Linked DNA regions of Prochlorococcus marinus str. GP2. The protein of the gene in region 1 interacts with the protein of each later gene in a pairwise test. Links are inferred from orthologs where the notes say so. Each region holds a gene or a part of one and is shown on either strand. Other genes may lie near its edges.

Region 1 (6,284 bases):
GGAAGCATAATCGGAGTTGGATGAACGTAGTATTCGAAGTATCTCCAACCCTTATTGCTTAAACCAGCATAGAAATAAGAAAGTGAAACCAATAAAGCCAAGGCTATTGTTGTATTTATATCTGCAGTAGGTGCTCCCAACTCGCCACTTGGTAACTTAATCAATCTCCAAGGAATTAAAGCTCCTCCCCAATTACTAACAAATACAAATAAAAATAAAGTTCCTATAAATGGCATCCAATCTCTGTAAACTTTTTCACCTATTTGAGTCCTAGCAAGATCTCTTATGTAATCCCAGAGAAACTCAAGCAAGTTTTGAAGGCCTTTAGGATCATTTTCCATTTTTTTAGTTCCTAAAGAAATAAAAACTAGTAACGCTCCTAATAAAATCCAAGATGTCAAAAATACCTGCCCATGAAGTCTGATATTTCCAATTTTCCAATAAAGATGTTGACCAACTTCTAATGCTGCAAAATTTGTTAGCAAGGAATTAAAGAACATTTGATTTGAATGAAAGATTAGTAATTTTTTGGGTAAAAACTTACTTAGGAACGTGAAAAATAAAGAATGAGTGAAGGTTTATAAATAAAAAACCCTATCATTGCAGGAAAAATATCTAAAGATCCTAGCTTGCTAGCAAAAATAAAGAGGCAAACTGGAACTAATAGTTGCAATTTTGATACACCTGATGATTCTTTACCTAGTTTTCCTACACTTTTAGCAAGCAAACGTAAGTAAAAAATACCGGCAATTGCACCTATAAAAATACTAAAACCAAAAGTAAATCCGATAAAAATTCCAGTTATTGATGCTAATAGAATAGAAACAATAAAAGTAATTCCAAAAATTGTTAATTGCAATTTTGTGTATTCATCGTTTTGAGAAAGCAAATTATCTATTTGATTGGCAATGCCAGATTTACTTTCTTTAATGATCGAATTATCCAAGGATTGAGGAAATTGAACATTCTTATTCGAAGGATGCTCAAGTTTTTTTCTATTTGAGTCCACGAATGTGAACATAGTTTAGAACACCCCTCTTAATGGATTGAAGTAAGTATATAAACTCACGGAATCTATCACGTAGAGGTACCTTTTAGCTAGTTTTTTTCTATAAAAAATTAATTCTTAAGATTTATTATGAATACATAGACCATTTTTTAATTTATTCGATAAAAAAATAGATTTTATGAAAATTAATCTTTTTAATTGATTTACACTTCAAAACGTTGATAAAAGACTTGGCAAAATCTTAATTAAACGTCTCAATAGGACAGATAGACGTATACGGCTAAACAATTGGAAATAAGTCAAGAAAAAATAAAATATAAAAGAATTTCTAGAAAAAAAACCCTATTTTTTGATGACAAAGAGAATCGAAGCAATTTTTTTGAATCTATATTTCCCTTACCTTGGACGATATGGCCTTATGAAGCAAAGATCCTCCTTGTGCTCATTGGACTTTGGTCAATATTAGGAATATGCATTCTGGGTTCATCAAGTTGGTGGGTAGCAAGCAGGGAAATGGGAAATTGGGCTTACTTCTTAAAAAAACAAATTATTTGGACAATTCCAGGAATTAGCTTATTTTATTACGTTCTAAATACGAACATTAAAAATCTTTTAAAGTTCTCAAGAATTATTTTTTATATTTTGTTCTTTTTGATTTTCCTTACAAATATTACAGGAATTACAGTTAATGGATCTTCGAGATGGCTAGTGCTAGGCAATTTACGTATGCAGCCATCTGAATTAATTAAACCTTTTCTAATTTTAGAAGCCTCTAACCTTTTCGCTCATTGGAATCTGATAAAGAGTGAAAAAAAATTAATTTCAATAATCTCTTTTGGTTTATTAATTTTATTAATACTAAAACAGCCTAATTTAAGTACTGCATCACTAACTGGAATTCTTTTTTGGGTAATGGGTTTATGTGGAGGTGTAAAGCTAAGTTCTCTTACCTCATTTGCTTCAATAGGATTAATTACTGGATGTATTAGCATCCTTAATAACGAATATCAAAAACTGAGAGTTACTTCCTTTATTAATCCTTGGAAAGATGAACAGGGAAGTGGATTTCAATTAGTACAGAGTTTATTAGCTATTGGTTCAGGTGGTCTATTTGGCCAAGGGTTTGGGCTGTCGGTACAAAAATTACAGTACCTGCCTTTTATGTACACAGATTTTATTTTTGCCATCTTTGCGGAAGAATTTGGTTTGTTGGGGTGTACTTTATTTTTAGGATTTTTAGTAGTTTTCTCATATATAACTCTTAGAATTAGTTTTAAGTGCAGGAATAACTATACAAAATTAGTTGCCATAGGATGTGGTGTATTGTTGGTAGGTCAATCAATTATGCACATTGCTGTAGCGACAGGTTCAATGCCTACTACAGGCTTACCACTGCCTTTTATTAGTTATGGTGGCAATTCATTAATCGCATCTTTCTTTATTGCAGGGATGTTACTGAGATGTTCATTAGAATCAACAGGATTCATTGGTATGATTAGTACACGAAAGACTCTTAATTAGTTAGAATTTAAGAGATTTATTTCAAACTATCGAAACATTTAATTTAGTTATTTCAGAATTATCTCAAAAAGGTAATCTGCTTATGCAGAATGGTCTTAATAATCCTGGCCCATCTACTATATTTTTGGTTTTCAGCGCAGGACTTTTAACGAGTCTTGGACCATGTTCATTATCATTACTTCCAGTTACAATTGCTTATATAGGAGGAACAGAGAAAAATAAATTTAAACTTGTAAGTTTTTCAGGGGGAGTTGTTTTTTCACTTGTTGCACTTGGGGCTGTTAGTGGATTATTAGGTAAAATATATGGTCAAATTCCATCCTATTACACTTCTATTGTTGCCTTGATAGCAATAATCATGGGTTTAAATTTACTAGGAATTATAAAGTTCCAGTTCCCAAATGTACCTGATTTAAAAATAATTGAGGATAAAATACCATCATTTATTGCGCCATTTGCGATAGGGACTACTTTTGGACTAGCATCTTCGCCTTGCATTACTCCAGTTTTAGCAACTCTTCTGGCATGGGTATCGCAAGCAAAAAACCCAACGATCTCTATCATTTTTTTATTTTTCTTCGGAATAGGCCAGGTAACTCCATTAATCGTTGCAGGTTCAACCACAGAAAACTTAAAAAAATTTTTAGAGATTAGAAAATTTAGTCAATTAATACCTACTATTAGCGGGATATTTTTAGTTTCCCTAGGATTATTAAATTTATTTTCAAATTGGTTTTAAATGACTATTGTTAAAAATTTAATTTTCAAAATAGCAAGTTTAAGATTTGCAATATCACTCATAATCTTCATAGCCATCTCAAGTGGCATAGGAACTTTTATTCCTCAAGGCAGCAATAAAAATTTTTACATTGATATTTTCGATGATGCTCCTATTTTTGGATTTTTAAATGGAGAAAAAGTTTTAAAACTTCAATTGGATCATATATATACAAGTTTTTGGTTTTTATTTGCATTAATTCTTCTTTGCATTTCTCTGGCAGCTTGTAGTTTCAGGAGGCAAATCCCTTCCTTAAAAGCTTCATTAAAATGGATTGAATATAACAGCGAAAAAAAATTCAGCAAACTGCAATTAACTTCGAGTCATCAAATCAATGAAAATCAAGACCACATATCAAAAGCTGATTTATTACTTAAAAAAAGAGGATGGGAAACATACAAATTTAAGAGTCATATTTCTGCAAGAAGGGGTTTAATTGGCAAAATCGGTCCTTTAGTTGTTCACGTTGGATTAATAGTCTTACTTATAGGTTCAGCATATGGAAGTTTTACAAGTCAATCAAAAGAACAATATTTGTTGCCTGGAGAAAGCTTGGATCTTATCAATGAAAGCACAAACTCAAAAGCCAATGTGAAATTAGTTGATTTTTCTATAGAACGAGAAAGTGATGGTTTACCCAAGCAATTTATTTCAAAACTCGATTTTTCTTCCGAAGATTTAAAATTAAATGAAATAAAAACTGCTAAAGTTAATCACCCAATAAGGTTTAAAGGATTAACTATTTATCAAGCTGATTGGGCAATATCGAATGTTGTTTTAGAAATTGATAATATCCTTTATCAATTACAGTTAAAAGAGATTCCTGAAATCGGAAATCAGGTTTGGGGAGTTTTGGTTGAATTAGGATCAGAGACAAGAAAAAATTTCCTTTTAACAATAGATAATGAAAATGGTCCACTTAAAATTTCCAATACAGAAAATTTTTCCGGGAAAAATCTCTATATTAATGACAATCCTTTAGAAGTTAATTCTTCAAAAGTATCTCTGAAAAAAATAATCCCAAGCAGTGGATTAATAATTAAAAATGATCCGTCTATACCGTTTATTTACTTTTCTTTTATCTTAATAATTTTTGGAACAATAATAAGTCTTATACCAACAAACCAATTATGGATTCTTGTCAATAAGGAATCACAAAAGCTTTTCATTGGAGGTCTTAGCAATAAAAATCTAGTTGGTTTTAAAAGAGAATTTTTTAAATTATCAGAAGAAATAAAAAATTTTTAATTTTTTTTCTGTCCGCTAAAAATATCTAACTGCATAGAAACATTTCCTCTAGGATTAAACTCAGCATTTAAATGTATCCAGTGAGGCGAGCCCGCATGCACTAAATCATCCATAATTCTATTAACAACTTCCTCATGTGATATCTTTATATCTCTAAAGTTATTTATATAAAGCTTTAATGACTTCAACTCATAGACTTTCAAATTAGGTTGATAAATAATATTTAGCTTTGCAAAATCTGGATAACCAGAAAATGGGCACTTACATGTAAATTCTGGTAACTGGATAGAAATTTCATAAATTCTTTTCTTATTTGGATTCTCGAAACAAATTATTTTTGATTCTTCAATAATTCTTTCACCATAAAGTGGTCTTTGCGTCGAATCATCTAATTTAGCTGTACTCATTTTTAGTAGAACTTATTTACTAAAACTATATAAAAAGATCGAAATCTGCAAAAATCTCAACAAGCTTAAGTATTACAATTGAATAAGTCAAAAGCTGTTAAATCTTATTTTTGTATCAACAGCAACATTCACGGTGTCGGTTGAAAGGGTTATATGTGTTTAGTTTAATGAAAAATTAATGGACATTTGTTTGATAACTATCGATAACCACCAAAATAAATCTCTTCAACCAAAAACAGCAATTGGAATGTTATGGCTTCAAACACACTTTGAGAATGATAAGTGGGAAGCCTTGTCAAATAGTACAGTAATAATTTCTGAAGAAAATTCCCAATTATTAATTGAAGACGCCACTAATGCAGGCCTAAATATTAAATGTCTTTCTGATATTTCAATGTTGGATGTTTTCCCAAAAAACAATTAAAATAGGAATATTCAATCTTTAATTATGAAGAAAATTGAAGCAATCATACGTCCATTTAAGTTGGAGGATGTAAAAATTGCATTAGTAAACTCTGGTATTGTTGGAATGACAGTTAGTGAAGTCAGAGGTTTTGGAAGGCAAAAAGGACAAGTTGAAAGATATAGAGGTTCCGAATTTACTGTTGAATTCCTTCAAAAACTCAAAGTAGAAGTCGTTGTAGAAGATGAAAAAGTTAATTCAGTCATAGATGCGATTGCTGAAGCAGCAAAAACAGGTGAGATCGGTGACGGGAAAATTTTCATCACATCAATTGATTCCGTTGTGAGAATTAGAACTGGTGACAAAGATGAAGAAGCTCTTTAATTCAAAGAGTTTCTTTTACTAAATTTTGTATATATTCACTATTAATACCTCTATTTGATTGACTTCCTAAGGTCATCCAAGCTAGATATTCATGATTTCCAGCAGGACCTACTAGTGGAGAAGCTATCAAATTCTTTATATTCCATTCGAAATTCTTAGCACTATTAATAACAGACTCTATAGCCTCAGTATGGAATTTAGGATTGCGAACCACGCCTCCTTTACTGACTTTATCTTTTCCCACCTCAAATTGGGGTTTAATTAAAAATATTCCCTCAATACAATCACCCTCTAATAAATTACCAATAGATTTAAAAACTAACTTTAATGAAATAAAAGACAAATCAGCAACCACAAAATTTGGTAATCCATTACTTCTAGATAAAAGATCATTAGGTTTTAAATTTCGAATATTAGTTCGTTCAAAAAGTATGACTTTTGGGTTATTTCTAATCTTCCATGCAGTCTGTCCATAACCAACATCAATCCCATAAACTAACTTTGCACCTTGTTGCAATAAACAATCAGTAAATC
Region 2 (9,194 bases), on another replicon or contig:
TGTACAACCAATACTATTAAGTTCTTTCTCTATTATTGCTGATATTTTTTCAATAACTCTAAGCATTATTGGCATGTATGCATAAATTCCGCTGTTGACTCTGCGAATATACCCAGCTTTTAAAAGTAATTGATGTGAAATAATTTCAGCTTCAGAAGGTGTGTCACGAAGTGTCCCCAGAGGAAATGAGGTTGTCACGCGCATACAAAAAAATCCTTAATAATATTTAATTTTATCAATTCAGATGAAAAAATAATTTAAAGTGTCTTGAGTCCCTCAACGCAGCTAGTCTAAAAATATTGTTTCTGCTAACTTCTTCAGTAATGAAGTTCAGACTCTTTTAAAAGTTCATTACTACTAAAACATTTCTTAAGTTTATGGAAAGTATAGATTCTAATATTTCTAGCGATGAGGAATTGGTAGGTATCGATGAAGTTCAAAAATTCCTTAACAGATCAAGAGCTTCTGTCTATAGGTATACAAATACAGATTTAAGAAATCTAAACCCTAGCTTTAATCCAAGAAAATTAAATCCCGAATTTAGAACTGATCAAAAAGATCCTTTAAAATTTCATCCTAATGAAGTAGCAAGATTCGCAAAAGATATTCTAAGAATTAAAGAAGTTACTGTAGAGGTTTTTAATACACCATCCTCCGCTGCTCAAAATATAATGGCGCAAATATTAGACGAACTAAAATCTATTAGGTCTTTACTAGAAAAAGAGTAATTTTAATTTTACTAATCAATGTTTTGATTTATTGACATTTTAAATGTAGGATAATGATGTTTAATTATCTCCTCAATCTTTACCAATTTAGAGTTCTTGAGTTACACGAAATCAAAGCAGTTTATTCAAAGTAAATCAAGCGAAGAATCTTTCCATGGTTCTGCTCAAAGTGATTTTGAAAGAGATGATGATGACCCCTTAAGTATAAGGAGTTTATCTATAACATCTTTAGGTATTATTTTTGCACTTTTGACAATTCTTTTACCTTCAATAAGCATTTTAATTGGAAGACCTTTACCTCAAGGAAAAGAGATAATTCATAATTACGGTTTTAAAAAAGATGGACCTTAGTTCAATACCTCCATCTCCAATGAAGGGAATAGTAAATATTGTTGTTGAAATACCGGCAGGTAGTAGGAATAAATATGAATATTGCTCTGATGCAGGAATAATGGCCTTAGATAGAGTATTGCATTCTTCAGTGAGGTACCCTTTTGATTATGGCTTTATTCCAAATACTCTCGCTGATGATGGAGCTCCTCTTGATGCAATGGTGATAATGGATGAGCCTACTTTTGCTGGTTGTTTAATAAAAGCTAGACCTATTGGAGTTTTGGATATGCATGATTGTGGTGCATATGATGGGAAAATTTTATGTGTGCCTATGGCTAATCCTAGACAGGCTAACATAGTGAGTATTAATCAAATTGCTCCTAATCAGCTTGAGGATGTAGCTGAATTTTTTAGGACAAGTAAAGGACTTGATGGAAGAACAGTTAAAATTGATGGTTGGAGGGATTTTGATGTGGTTGAAAATTTATTGAAAAGTTGTATACCCCTAAAAAAGAAAAACTTTAAAGTACTTAAGAAATCAAGAAGTGGTCAATTAAATTGAAAAAAATAATTTTTTATAGTTATTTAAAATGCTCCACTTGTAGAAAAGCTGCAAAGTGGCTTAAAAGCAAAGATTTCGAATTCCAATTAATTGATATTGTAAAAGAACCACCACTTGTTAATTATTTAAATCTAGCTTTAGAACAATACTCTGATGATAAGAAAAGGATTTTTAATACAAGAGGTAAAGCTTTTAAAACTCTCAATCTTGATATTTATGACTTATCAAGGGAAGAAATTATTCAACTTCTTTTAGGTGATGGCAAATTAATAAAAAGACCATTTTTGATTTACGAAGGGAAAAAAGTAATATTAGGTTTTAACGAAATTGAATATGCTAAACAAATTATATAAGGTTAAAAAATCAAAAATTTATTAATTTTATGCATGCTTCTATTAAAAGTTTTTTAAAAGAATGGGGTCTGCTAATTCTATTAACTTTTTTTGTTTCTTCTTGTAGATCTTTTCTCGCAGAACCACGCTATATCCCTTCTGGTTCAATGCTTCCAGAATTACAAATAAATGATAGGTTAATTATTGAAAAATTTTCGCTAAGAAACTCTTTACCTAAAAGAGGTGATATTGTTGTTTTTAATTCACCTTACTCCTTTGACGAAAAATTAATTTCATTAAGATCAAAGCCTCTACCACAAAAAAGATATTGTTTTTTTATGAGTTTCCCTCCAATATCTTTTATTCCTGGTTTGAGGGATCAAGCTTGCGATGCATATATTAAAAGAGTGGTGGCACTTCCAGGAGAAATTGTGAGTGTAAACACGAAGGGAGAATTAATAATAAATAATAAATTAATTTCTGAACCTTATGTCTCTTATAAGTGCTCTTCATCACTTTTTAATGAATGTGGTAAATTTGAAAATATAAAAGTTCCTGAAGATCATTTTTTAGTTTTAGGTGATAATAGGTCAAATAGCTGGGATGGTAGATATTGGCCTGGAAGTAAATTTCTTCATAAAAAGGAGATAATTGGTAAAGCATATTTCAGATTCTGGCCTCTTAGTCAAGTTGGCTTTTTCAATAAATAACCCCATTTTCCTGGATCTGACTTCAATAAAATTTTAAAAAAAGTTTTAATTCAAAGTGCTCCTGAAGCAGTTGAATCAATTATTCCTCCTAGGTGGGTTGTAATATTTAGAGCGCTAATCACAGGGGGCTTATTGGGATCATTAAAAAGGTCAATTATCGTTATGCCACCATTACCTTGTTTAATCATCCATATATTTGAATAATTAATGCCCAGGATGTTGCAAATTAGAGTTTTGTTGACTGCATCATGAGCAACTAGAAGACTTAGATCATTATCTTTTTGAGATGCACAAATTTTGTTAAAAGCATCTACGGATCTTTCTGATACATCTTTTATAGATTCACCTTCTGGCATTATTACTTCTTCAGGTTTATCATGCCATTTTTTTAGCAAAGCAGGCCACTGTTCTCTTATTTCTACTTCCAGTTTACCCTCCCATAATCCGTGACTGATTTCTACAAGTGAATCTATTCTTTCTATTTTTAAATTTTGGCTATTTTGAAGGATGATTTGTGCAGTCTCATAAGGCCTATGCATTGAACTTGAAAATGCCTTATTGAAAGAAATATTTTTCAAATATTCAAAAGTCTTTCTAGCTTGATCTTTTCCTTTCTCATTTAAAGGAATATCAATTTGGCCTTGAAATCTACCTTCTTTGTTCCAGTTGGTTTCACCATGCCTTATTAGAAATATTCTTGAATCTCCAATTTTATTGGGAATATTTTTATTAAGATGGGAAGTTTGATTTAAGCATTCAATTTGAGTCTTAAAAGAGTTATCTTTCCTTGAAATATTAAGTATCGAGAAAGAAGCATTTTCTAATCTTATTTTTCTAAAACCTTGCTTAGGCTTTCCCAATAATAAGAGTATTAAACATCTAAGAATTGCATTATGTCCAACAACTAAAATATTTACATCATCTTTGTCTAGATAAATTTTTAAAATATCTTCTACAAAATTTGTTGCTTGAAAAAATAACTCTTGAATTGGCTTGTAAGTTTTATTGTCATTTCTTTTTAAGATAAGATTTTCTGGATCATTTTTCCATATAGAGTAAATTTCTGGAAAATTCTTTTTTATTTCATCAATTTTCAGACCAGACCATTCACTAAGATCCACCTCTAGCAAATTATCGTCGAATACAATATTTTGTTCTTTATTGAAGTTCTTTTTAATTGTTTTTGCAGTCTCTGCCGCTCTCACAAGTGGGGAGGAATAGATTTTATCGAATTTTATTTTTGATAATGCTTTGCCTGCTTTTCGGGCTTGTTCGTATCCTTCATCAGTTAATAATGAATCATCTGTTCTTCCTTGAATTAATCCTTTTGCATTGAAACTACTTAGTCCATGCCTTACTAAAACTAATCTTATAGCCATTATATAAATTTGAAAATTAAGATAATTTAATCATCTCATGGCGTGATTAAAATAGATACATAAGTATAAGAAAATTCAATGATAACTAACTATAATTTTCAAGAATATAATAAGGTATGATCTTTAAAAATATTTCTAAGTCAAAACTCGCTTTAGCTTTTATTTCCATCGTCATAACTTTTTTTGTATGGCAACAAGGCTTACGAGATAGTTTAAATAGACCATCTGTCTCATTTGATATTAGTCAAAAAGAGCAAGAAATTGCCGAATTATCTGTCCAATCAATACCTGTAAATCTTAAAAAATTTTTTATTATTAATGATCCTGTTGTTCAACTAAATAAATCACTTTCTGATGTCTCATTTGAAGAATTAACGGAAAGAAATAAATTAATTCGAATAATTACTTCAGAATCAAATGATCCCATAATCTATAAAAATATATCCAAAGATTTTGAAAATAAAAACTTTAAATTTCTTATTGATGAGATAGAAAAAAAATCTAATAATAATTCATATAAAGCAAATTCTGAAAAATTTGATTTATTTAAAGGGGATAGATTTTTATATCACCTTTTAAGCAAGAAATTTGATTTTGACGATAGTGTATTAATAACAAAATCATTTTCAAGGAAAATGTTTTTTAAAATATTAGCAATAAGACTAATACCACTTTTAACAATACTTATTGGCTCTATTCTGGCTTTAAAAATATTATGGAGAACCATATCGTTGAAAAAATTTGGTTGGAAAGAAATTAAGTCCTTAGATTTAGAATTAATAGATATGATTTTATTAATTTCAGGTGGATTTGTTGTTTTGGGAGAAGTGGTATCACCTTTGTTTTCTATCAGTTTGGTTGAACTTTTTTCTAAAAATATCTCTAATGAATTGTCTCAATCTTTAAAAATTTTCTTTGGATATCTTTTTATGGCTATTCCTCCATTATGGATAGTTTATTATCAAATTAAATCTTTGAATGGTGAATTTAATTTTAAAGAGGATTATTTACAGTTCAATTTCTTGCCAATAAAATATGCAATTATTCAGGGAATTAAAGGATGGTTAACAATAATTCCTTTTGTTTTATTAACCTCTCTTATTATGAATAGTCTGATCGATAATCAGAATGGTAGTAACCCATTGCTAGAAATTGTTCTTAATAATAATAATTACTTATCATTTTTTCTTTTATTTGTAACAACAACTTTAGTAGCTCCTCTATTTGAAGAGATTATATTTCGCGGTATTTTACTACCAACTCTTTCAAGAGATTTTGGAGTAATTTCGGGCATCATAGTTTCAGCTTTTATCTTTGCATTAGCCCATTTAAGTTTGGGAGAAATGCCACCATTGTTTATTCTAGGGATTGGATTAGCAATTACAAGAATTGCTTCTGGGAGTTTGTTTTCCTCAGTGATTATGCATTCTTTATGGAATGGATTGACTTTCTTAAATTTGTTCTTATTGAGGACATAAAGAATTTAATTTTTACTTGCGAATCAAATAAAAAGGTGTTTATTTAATTAATAACACTTCTTTTATTAAAATAATAAATCATAGATGAAACCTTATAGGAATCAACTTAATTTAGAAAAAAAGGTTTCTTATGAAAGTAAAAAAAACTCTGAAAAAATATCCATAATTAATATCAAATTTATACATCAAATTTTCGACACAATTAATATCTCTTTTTTGGTATTAATTTTCACATTATTTTTCTTGTCTTTTAATAGTCAAAGAAAATGGTCAAATACATATAGAAACTTATCTAAAACAAGAGCTATCAATAATAATCTGATTGATTTTATTTCTAAAATTGAGGAATTTTATATTAGTGAACTTGAATCTATTAAAACTTATAGAAAAACTAAACCTGAAGATTTAATTTATCTAGATAAACTTCCAGAAAAAAAAGAAAGTTTATTTAAGAAAAATTTAAGTATTTTCATTGAAGGTGTTATTGATAGCAAATATCAAAGGGGATATTGATGAAAAAATACAAAAAAATTGTTCATCTACTACCCCTTGATCAAAGAAGATTTAAATTTCTCTATATTTCTAGTTTACTATTAATATTATGCTTGTTTGGTAGGTTAGTTAAATTGCAAGTATTTAACTCCTCTGATTTGCAAAGGAAAGCTAGATTAATACATTCTTCTAAAACTAACGCCTTAAAAAAAAGGAGAGCGATTGTTGATAGAAATAGTAGACTAATTGCTTACGATAAACCGCTCTATAAATTATGGGCCCATCCAAAATATTTTAATTTTCCTGGTGATTCAATTAACAGAGTTCGTAGTATTGAAGAAGTTACAGAAAAATTGTCACCTATCTTGGATATAAATGGTGAAATACTCTTGAGTAAATTTAATAATAAAATAAGTGGTATCAAGCTTTTGGATGAAATTTCTGAAGAAAAGGCAGAAAAGATTAAAAACCTTCAAATAAGCGGACTTGATTTGTTTAAATATTCGCAGAGATATTATCCACAAGGGGAGATTTACTCTAATCTTGTCGGTTTTGTTAATGATGAAAATATAGCTTCAGCAGGTTTAGAACTTCATTTGGATAATCAAATTAAAGTTTTCAATAAAAGTAATTTTCTCAAAATAGGAGGAGATGGAACACCTCTACCAGATAATTCATCCCCAGGTGATTTTATTTCTGATTACAAAAAATTAGGCCTAACTATAGATTCAAAATTACAGAAAGCGTCATTCAATGCATTATCAAAGCAAGTAAGCAAATGGAAAGCAAAGAAGGGATTTGCCATAGTTATGGACGTTAATAATGGTCAGATTCTCTCCTTGGTTTCAGTCCCTTCGTACGATCCAAATAAATTTTGGCAGTATGATTCTGAACTTTTTAGGGGTTGGTATTCTCAAGATTTATTTGAGCCTGGTTCAACTTTTAAGCCTATAAATCTTGCCTTAGCGCTAGAAGAAAAAGTAATCCAAAAAGATGGATTAGTTGAAGATAGTGGAAAGATTAATGTTGGAGGATGGACACTTTCGAATTGGGATAAAAAAGGTAATGGATATATTGACTATCCAAAAGTATTGCAGGTTTCAAGTAATGTTGGGATGGTAAAAATAATGCAAAATTTAGACCCCACAATTTATTGGGATTGGCTAAAAAATTTAGGTATAAATAAAAATTTAGAGACTGACTTATTTGAATCAACTGCTGGTCAATTAAAGAAAAAAGATTTATTTGTAAATCAATCAATTGAGCCTGCTGTAACTTCTTTTGGTAAAGGGTTCTCAATCTCGCCACTTAAATTGGTTCAACTTCATGCAGCTCTAGCAAATGGGGGTTATGAAGTTACTCCTCATGTAACCTCAAGCTTCAAAGATACAATTTATAAATATCCAAAAAAACAATTTTTTTCACAAGAGGTTTCACAAACTGTTCTTGAATGGATGGAGAGTGTAGTTGATAAAGGTAGTGGATCTGGAGTGAAAATCGAGGGTTACAGGATAGCTGGGAAAACGGGCACTTCTCAAAAAGCTTTAAATGGCTCTTATACAAGTAAAAAAGTTTGTAGTTTTGTCGCGACCTTACCAGTTAATGATCCCAAATATGCAGTACTTGTAGTCGTTGATGAGCCATCTAAGTCATATGCATATGGTTCAACTGTTGCGGTACCTGTTGCGAAAGAAATTATAGAGAGTCTGATAGTAATTGAAAAAATACCTCCTAATACTGAAAATTATGGAATGATTGTTAAAAAACCCTAAAATTTTCCAATTTTTATAAATATTTGGTTCATTATTTGATGATTTCATCAAGAATAAAAGCTAGCTTATATATATACGATTATCTAGATATGAAATCAATTTTAGAACAATTATCTTCAATGACCGTTGTTGTTGCTGATACTGGAGATTTAGATTCGATAAAAAAATTTCAACCAAGGGACGCTACCACAAATCCATCACTAATACTTGCTGCTGCTAAGAACCCTGATTATGTGAAATTAATTGATAAAGCTTTAGAAAGTTCAGAAAATGAATTGCACAAAGGATTCTCTGAAATTGAATTAATTAAAGAAACTGTTGACCAAGTTTCAGTATTTTTTGGAAAAGAAATATTGAAAATTATTTCAGGGCGCGTATCTACAGAAGTTGATGCAAGATTGAGCTTTGATACTGAAGCTACCGTACAAAAAGCTAGAAAATTGATCAATCTTTACAAAAATTTTGGAATTGAAAAGGAAAGAATTTTGATTAAGATTGCCGCAACTTGGGAAGGAATTAAGGCAGCTGAAATTTTGGAAAAAGAGGGTATTAAGTGCAACTTAACTTTACTTTTTAACTTCTGCCAAGCGGTAACTTGCGCCAATGCAAAGATAACTCTAATTTCTCCTTTCGTTGGCCGCATACTGGATTGGCATAAAGCAAAAACTGGTAAAACTAGTTTTGTTGGTGCTGAAGACCCTGGTGTTATTTCGGTTACACAAATTTACAAGTACTTTAAAGAAAAGGGATTTAAGACAGAAGTAATGGGAGCGAGTTTTAGAAATCTTGATGAAATAAAAGAATTAGCAGGTTGCGATCTTTTAACAATCGCTCCAAAATTTCTTGAGGAACTGAAAAAAGAAAAAGGAGAGTTAATTAGAAAATTAGATATAAGTACTCAAATAAACAATTCTGTTGACTACAAATTTGAAGAAAAAGATTTCAGATTAAGTATGTTAGGAGATCAAATGGCGAGTGAGAAGCTTAGTGAAGGCATCACTGGATTCAGTAAGGCTATAGAAGAATTGGAAGAGCTGCTACTTAAGAGATATTCAGAAATTAAAAATCATAACTTGATTTCTGCTAACTAAATTTAAGTTTGAATTGAAAAAGAATCAAGACCCACTTTTTGTTAAAAGTCTTCTGATAACTCTTTTTGCAATATCTTCATAACTCATTTCTCCTGATAATATTTGAGCAATACGTTTAGGTGCTGTTTTTCTTTTAATACCTAATTGGTATCCAGTTCTGGGAAATCTATAAAATACCTGGGCTATTCTTCTCCCCCAAGCCATTGATCTACCCCAAATATTGTTGATTTTTTTCGTATAAAAATTTAAATCATCAACTTTTCCTGATAGACACTGATCTATGTATCCTGCAGCATAAAAACTGCTAATTAAAGAAG

Evidence for each region.
Region 2: the proteins of EU91_RS01410 (region 1) and EU91_RS03010 interact in binary tests that used the Escherichia coli proteins (3 or more experiments, as listed by UniProt). The link is inferred for Prochlorococcus marinus str. GP2 from one-to-one orthologs.

Annotation. Positions count from the first base shown.
Region 1 is NZ_JNAH01000008.1:181,383-187,666, forward strand. The notes cover bases 525-3,413. They hold EU91_RS01410 (FtsW/RodA/SpoVE family cell cycle protein), read left to right. Parts: upstream 525-1,297; coding sequence 1,298-2,530; downstream 2,531-3,413. Other genes in these bases: EU91_RS01415 (ATP synthase), read right to left, coding at 545-1,021; EU91_RS01405 (cytochrome c biogenesis CcdA family protein), read left to right, coding at 2,613-3,269; EU91_RS01400 (cytochrome c biogenesis protein ResB), read left to right, coding at 3,270-3,413. In the rest of the region: atpB (F0F1 ATP synthase subunit A), read right to left, coding at 1-500; more of EU91_RS01400, read left to right, coding at 3,414-4,556; queF (preQ(1) synthase), read right to left, coding at 4,553-4,963; EU91_RS01390 (hypothetical protein), read left to right, coding at 5,142-5,387; EU91_RS01385 (P-II family nitrogen regulator), read left to right, coding at 5,412-5,750; EU91_RS01380 (TlyA family RNA methyltransferase), read right to left, coding at 5,752-6,284.
Region 2 is NZ_JNAH01000006.1:17,689-26,882, forward strand. The notes cover bases 5,422-8,410. They hold EU91_RS03010 (peptidoglycan D,D-transpeptidase FtsI family protein), read left to right. Parts: upstream 5,422-6,034; coding sequence 6,035-7,786; downstream 7,787-8,410. Other genes in these bases: EU91_RS03020 (CPBP family intramembrane glutamic endopeptidase), read left to right, coding at 5,422-5,522; EU91_RS03015 (hypothetical protein), read left to right, coding at 5,607-6,035; tal (transaldolase), read left to right, coding at 7,876-8,410. Outside these bases: EU91_RS03055 (proline--tRNA ligase), read right to left, coding at 1-204; EU91_RS03050 (hypothetical protein), read left to right, coding at 378-728; EU91_RS03045 (hypothetical protein), read left to right, coding at 825-1,079; EU91_RS03040 (inorganic diphosphatase), read left to right, coding at 1,069-1,623; EU91_RS03035 (Spx/MgsR family RNA polymerase-binding regulatory protein), read left to right, coding at 1,620-1,976; lepB (signal peptidase I), read left to right, coding at 2,006-2,665; EU91_RS03025 (histidine phosphatase family protein), read right to left, coding at 2,716-4,044; more of EU91_RS03020, read left to right, coding at 4,161-5,421; more of tal, read left to right, coding at 8,411-8,877. UniProt on the Escherichia coli protein: Essential cell division protein that catalyzes cross-linking of the peptidoglycan cell wall at the division septum. Required for localization of FtsN.